Regions from separate parts of the Gemella morbillorum genome, predicted to be linked through region 2. Evidence: riboswitches for the same ligand, from Rfam matches in the RefSeq annotation. Region 2 holds a riboswitch; the other holds the start of a gene.
The links. Region 2 has a riboswitch for thiamine pyrophosphate ahead of DQN46_RS01820 (thiamine-binding protein). Riboswitches for the same ligand answer to the same signal wherever they lie in the genome.

Region 1 (3,525 bases), 770 kb from region 2:
ATTTACGATAAACGGTACATTGTATTTTTTACATAAATCCTGAATTTTTACTGCTAGTTCTACTTTTTCTTTACCTTCTAAAGCACCTTTACCTTTTTCTCGAAATTGAAATAAAGTTATACCACCTTTTAAAGCATCTTCAACAACTGTATATAAATCCTTACCTAAGCAAGTAGTCGTTCCACAAATAAAATATAATTTTAATAGTTCTTTATTAAACATCTTATTTCACCTTTTTAAATGTTTCTATATCTTTATCAGTAACTTCATATAACGCATTAATAAATTCAACTTTAAACGTTCCTGGTAGATGTCCATTAGGACGCTTTTCTGCCATTTCCCCGGCAATATTATATGCTAACATTGCTGTTTCTAAAGATTTTAATTCTTGTCCTTTTTCTAATCCTATGAAACTTGCTAGAACTGCTCCTAATAAGCACCCTGTTCCAATAACTTTCGGCATCATTGCAGTTCCGTTATGGATAGTCACTACCTCACCGTTAACAGCAATAGCATCAACTTCTCCAGTCACTATTATAGGAATATTAAATTTCTCATTTGCTGCTAACGCAATTTCATCAATATTATCGACTCCAGCACTGTCTACTCCCTTAGAGGCTACATTTATGCCAACTAAAGATGCAATCTCTCCTGCATTTCCTCTTATAGCTGATAATTTATAATTAGTAATTAAATCTTGAGCTACTTTTTTTCTATATTCTCCAGCTCCACAAGCAACTGGATCTAATACAGCTGGTACATTATACTCTTCTGCAATTTTTAATGCATCTTGATATAACTTCCAATTTTCATCTGTCAACGTCCCTATGTTTATTAAAAGTCCACCTGCATATCTTAGTAAATCTACCAAATCTTTTTTATATTCACTCATAGCTGGTGAAGCACCTAATGCTACTAATCCATTTGCTGTGAAATTTTTCACTACATCATTAGTTATACAAATCACTAATGGTGCTTTTTCTTTTAATAATTTTAAACTGGTCATATTTATAAATCTCCTTTAAACACAATATGATTTACAGGTCCATTACCATGACCTATTCCCGGTGTATTTTTAATCGCTGCAGTAATAAATTTTTTCCCAATATCTACAGCTTCAACTATACTTTTTCCCTTTGCTAATTCAGCGGTAATAACAGCTGAGAATGTACATCCTGTTCCATGTGTATGATTAGTTTTAAATCTTTCACTAGTCCATACTTTCTTAGTACCATCATTCAAGAACAAATAATCTTTCGCTTCACCTGTTAGATGTCCACCTTTTATAACTACAGACTTACATCCAACTTCATCGATAATAAACTTCCCTGCTCGATTTACATCGTCTTCAGTTACTATTTTAAAATCAACTATTTCTTCTGCTTCTGGTACATTCGGTGTAATAATAGTAGCAAGTGGTAGTATCTCTTCTTTTAGATGTTTTCTAGCGACATCATCTATCAATTTATCTCCACTTGTCGCAACCATTACTGGATCAACAACATAAGGAACATCTTTAGGTAAATATCTCTTAATTAATTTCATCATATCAGTATTTGCTATCATTCCAGTTTTTATACTATTAGGCATTATATCATCAAATACACTTTTTAATTGTGCTTCTAATACATCTAATTCTAAGTTTCTTATCATTTGAACACCTAAAGTGTTTTGAGCAACTACACTAGTAACTACAGCCATACCGTAAACTTCACGAGCTTGAAAACTTTTTAAATCAGCCATAATACCAGCTCCACCCGTTGGATCAGTCCCAGCGATAGTTAAAGCAATATTTAGTTTTGTCATAATCTACACCTCTAAATCCCAACGCTCTTGTGTATAAGCCATGTTGAAGAAGCGACGTTCATGTTCGCAACTTTCTAGGAAATTTTTAACAAGACGGGCTTTCCCTTCTTCACTCATAAATTCAGCTTCACGATTAATAATTTTATAATACTCTGTTAATACTTCATCTACTAGACCATCAGCATAAAACTCTACCCAGAATTTTAAAGGATGATCTTCAGCTAAGTTATGATTTGCAAGAATTTTTCTAGCTACCATCTTATAAATCCAAGGACACGGTGCCATTGCACTTAATGTTTCTGCCATACCGAATGCAAATGCATTATAGTACATATGCTTAATGTAATGATCTGCAGACGGATACCATTCTCCTCCTTTTATAATTTCATGGTAATCTTCTCCTACATAATCAGCTAAATTTTTATGAGCTGCGATTTCTTCATTTAATACAAAATTAATTTGACCTAGGAAAAAGTTTTTTTCAACTTTATCATTACTTTTTGCCAAAAGCATTGCATAAATATCACTAAAGTTATCCAAATAAAGAGCATCAGCTTTTAGGTAATGCACAACTGCTTCCTTAGATAAATTAGCATGAACTAAGCCTTGAATAAAACCATCATTATATATTTTATCAACAATCGGCAATGCCTTCTCTTCCATAATTTCAGTAATAAGTTTCATAGGTGTATCCCCCTCAGTATATTTAATTTTTGTATAAAATAATATCACTTTAGATACATAAAAAAGCCCCTTACTAACGTAAGAGAACTATGAAAAATATATTACAAATACGAGATTATTCTTTCTAGAATAATCCTAATTATATCCATTCACATTTCCTCCGCTAGCATTATCTAGATCAGGTCAAAGGGTCTAACTGTGTTATCTCAGCCTACAGGCTCCCCCAGTGATTTTATTCTATTTATTTTTAAATCGTAGCACAGAAAAAAATAAATGTCAACAAATTAGTTTAAGGGTTTACAACTTTAGTATAAATGATATTGGTTTAATACAAAAAAAGTTTTAATAATAATATTTTTATATTTTATAAAATAAAAAACACTAATATTGTGTCTAAATTGTGAACTAACTGTGAAATTTTGTAGTAAATTTTGCCTATTTTAGCCATTATATGAGACTAATTATCATTTTTATCTTTATTTTTTTAATCTTTTGTAATATAATAATGTTGTAGATTAAAAAAATAATCAATCTATTTATAATAAAGGAGAACCTTACTTAAATGAAAAATACAACATTATTAAAAGTTTTGTCTGCGACTGCAATATTCTCAGCAATTGCGGCAATCGAAGCATATGATCAAGATAACTTTACTTTTGCAGCAGAAACACCTGTTGTTGCAAGCAATTCGGCTGCAGCAACTGCTCCAACAGTTACAACGCCGGCAACAACTACTACAAGCACTACTCCAGCTCATAACGCTGAAGAACCTGCTACTGTAGCACAAGATGTTAAAGCTTTAAAAGATGGAGAATATAATATTACTGCTGAAGCCTTAAAATTCTATGAAGAAGGTCGCCCTTCTATGGCTGCAGCTGCAATCGACATTGATAAAACAAAATTAATTGTAAAAAATGGTCAATACTCTGTAAATGTTTCATTCAAATCTATCACATTTGGTGGACTTACTGGTTACTTAGGAAATTTAAAATACTATGACGGTGATAAAACTCATGAAAATCGTAAAGAAATTCA
Region 2 (3,525 bases):
AGTCTAAATCTGTTTCTGCCCCATCTTCTGTAACAAAAACCTCCCCATGTTGATATGGGCTCATAGTTCCTGGATCTACATTTAAATATGGATCAAATTTTTGTAATGTTACTTTTAATCCTCTATTTTTTAATACTCTTCCTACTGATGCAGCTACAATACCCTTACCTAATGATGATACTACCCCACCTGTTACAAAAATATATTTCGTCATGTCAATCTCCTTCTTAAAAAATATAAAACCCCCTACGAAAATCCGCAGGGGGTGGTTTCTTCTTTCACTCTCGTAGAGTGCCCGTATATTATACTAGCATAATTTTATATTTTTATCAACTAAAATATTCTTTAGCTAATACATTTTTAGAAAAGTTTAAAGGCGTTAAATGGGTAATATCTAAGACTAACTTTTCCAATCATTGCTTCTTTTTTTACAAATCCAAAAACACGACTATCCGTACTATGTTGTCTGTTATCTCCTAAAACAAAGTATGTTCCTTCTGGAACTGTTTTTGATTTTGTACTACTTAAATACTCTATATTGAAATCTGGAGTTAATGGCGAATTACCTGATGCTTTAGCTTCTTGAATTTTTTTCGTTAAATATGGCTCTTCTACTACTTGACCATTAACGTATAATACATCATTTTTATACTCTATTGTATCACCTGGAACTCCTATAATACGCTTAATATAATCATCTGTTTCATTAGCATGAAATACTACTTCATCTCCACGCTCGAAAGTTTTACTGAATTTATTTACAAATACTCTATCATTGTCAGCAAATGTATAATCCATTGAGTGTCCTTTTACTGTAAAAGGAGCTATAACATATGTGCTTAATACTAAATAGATAGCTATTGATGCAACAATAACAACTATCCATTCAAAAATATCTTTTAAAAATTTCACGTTAAAATCCCTCGTTATTATTTTATTATTTATGATGTTTAATTCTATCATATATTAAAATAAAAAGCAAAAAAGATATACAAATACAATTTACCTTTATACTTATTATTTTATCTTTAGTTACATATTATAATTTTCTTACATTAAGCATAGTTAAAAAACTTTCTATTCAATAAAATGCTCATTATATATACTGTGTATATCTGCTCTTTTTCTAAAAATTGTAAATGTCAAACAGATATATTGCTTTTATATTTAGGTATGCTATAATCATATGTACGGGAGTCTGTAAACAGTCTGAGAGGAAATATTTAATTTCGACCGAACCTGATCTGGGTAATGCCAGCGTAGGTATATAATCTTAAAGACCTAACTTAGACCCCCTTAAAATTGTAAGGAGGTTTTTTATTTTGATAAATTGCAGTATTGCATTGCAAATTCTTCCATTAAGTGATAATACACCAGGGAGAATAAAAACTATAGATAATGTTATTTATTATCTACAAAAAAAACATTCTAATGTTGTGGTCACCCCCTTTGAAACTGTAATTGAAGGTGAATTCAATGAACTTATGACTACTCTTAAAGAATGTTTAGAGCTAGCGGGTGAAGGCTCTAACAATATATTCGCTAATGTGAAAATTAATTATGGAGATGTATTAACTATAGATGAAAAAATTAGCAAATTTAACTAATAAATATGCCGCTACTATCTCGATGGCTATTTTACTTATTATTTGGCAAGGAGCTGGGTATTTGAATCTACTCCCAAAATATATTATTCCAACTCCAATCGAGATAGCAAAAGCATTCGTTAAAAATTATCAATTATTAATTTTTCACAGCAAAATCACCCTGCTTGAAGCTATTATAGGCCTATCTTTAGGCATAATCATAGCTTGGATTCTTGCTTTAATTATGGATAGTATCCCTTTATTTAATAAAGCTGTCTATCCTTTATTGGTTTTAACACAAACTATTCCTACCATTGCCATTGCACCTATTTTGGTTTTATGGCTTGGTTATGGATTAACTCCTAAAATTGTCTTAATAGTTATTACGACCACCTTCCCAATTGTCGTTAGTATTTTAGATGGCTTTAGAAACTGTGATAAGGACATGATAACCTTACTAAAACTTATGAAGGCTAGTAAATTCCAAATTCTTTGGCATGTGAAAATACCTACAAGTCTTAGTTATTTTTATGCCGGACTACGCGTAAGTGTTTCATACGCATTTATCGCAGCAGTCGTAGCTGAATGGCTTGGAGGATTTGAAGGCCTTGGAGTTTATATGATTAAAGCGAAAAAATTATTTGAATATGATACTATGTTTGCGATAATTATTCTAGTATCTGTTATTAGTTTGCTAAGTATAGAATTAGTTAAACTAAGTGAAAAAAAATTTATTAAATGGAAATATATAGGAGACAACCATGAAAAAGATAATAATTAGCTTATTTGCAGCTATTCTTGCAATATCACTTACAGCATGTAGCACAGCAAATAAAAATACAGAAGAAAAAAAATTAAAAAAAGTAGACTTTATTTTAGATTGGGCTATTAATACCAACCATACAGGACTTTACGTAGCTAAAGAAAAAGGGTATTTCGCTGAAGAAGGTATTGATCTTGACATTAAACCAGCTCCAGAAGATAGTACATCAGACCTTATTATAAATAATAAAGCGCCATTTGGAATTTACTACCAAGATTCTATGGCTAATAAACTGTCTAAAGGTGCTGGCATAACTGCAGTAGCAGCTATTATTGAACATAACACATCAGGTATTATTTCTTTGAAAAAAAATAATATCAAAGAACCTAAAGATTTAATAGGCAAAAAGTACGGAACATGGAATGATCCAGTTGAGCTTGCTATGGTAAAATCTTTAATCACAAAACAAGGTGGCGATGCAGGTAAACTTAATCTTGCTCCTAACACAGATGCTAACTCGATTACACCTTTAGAAAATGGGCTTTTCGATGCTGCTTGGATTTACTACGCATGGGATGGTAAACTTGCAGAGAGTATGAATCTAGATATTAATTATTTCTATCTAAAAGATTTCAATAAAGATCTTGATTACTACTCACCAGTAATTATTGCCAACAATGATTATTTAAAAGAAAACAAAGAAGAAGCTAAAAAAGTGCTTCGAGCAATCAAGAAAGGATATGTCTACGCTATAGAACATCCAGAAGAAGCTGCTGATATTTTAATTAAAAATGCTCCAGAATTAAAAGATAAACGTAATTTTATAATTGAATCACAAAAATACTTATCAAAACAATATGCAACAAATAAAGACCATTGGGGTGAATTTGATGCTAATAGATGGAATGCATTTTATCGTTGGATTAACGATAATAATATCGTTGAAAAACCTTTAGCAGACAATACTGGATTTAGCAACGACTACATAAAATAATGAGCGTTTTATCAATAAAAAACTTATCTTTCAATTATCCAAACAACTACATACTTAAAGATATAAATACTCATGTCGATAAAGGAGAAATAGTTTCTATACTTGGTGGAAGTGGTGTTGGAAAAACTACACTTTTTAACGTTATCGCTGGAATTAATAACCTTCAAACTGGTGAAATAACT

Region 1: linked by a shared signal. The riboswitch ahead of tenA (thiaminase II) and the one ahead of DQN46_RS01820 (thiamine-binding protein) in region 2 are both predicted to bind thiamine pyrophosphate.

The regions. Positions count from the first base shown of each region.
Region 1 covers NZ_LS483440.1:1,372,810-1,376,334, forward strand. The annotation lists gene thiE (thiamine phosphate synthase) at 1-222, opposite strand, end outside; gene thiM (hydroxyethylthiazole kinase) at 224-1,006, opposite strand; gene thiD (bifunctional hydroxymethylpyrimidine kinase/phosphomethylpyrimidine kinase) at 1,009-1,806, opposite strand; gene tenA (thiaminase II) at 1,810-2,490, opposite strand; TPP riboswitch at 2,628-2,725, opposite strand; gene DQN46_RS06640 (NEAT domain-containing protein) at 3,053-3,525, shown strand, end outside.
Region 2 covers NZ_LS483440.1:382,114-385,638, reverse strand. The annotation lists gene DQN46_RS01830 (CTP synthase) at 1-214, opposite strand, end outside; gene lepB (signal peptidase I) at 361-912, opposite strand; TPP riboswitch at 1,181-1,282, shown strand; gene DQN46_RS01820 (thiamine-binding protein) at 1,323-1,607, shown strand; gene DQN46_RS01815 (ABC transporter permease) at 1,582-2,367, shown strand; gene DQN46_RS01810 (ABC transporter substrate-binding protein) at 2,348-3,343, shown strand; gene DQN46_RS01805 (ATP-binding cassette domain-containing protein) at 3,343-3,525, shown strand, end outside.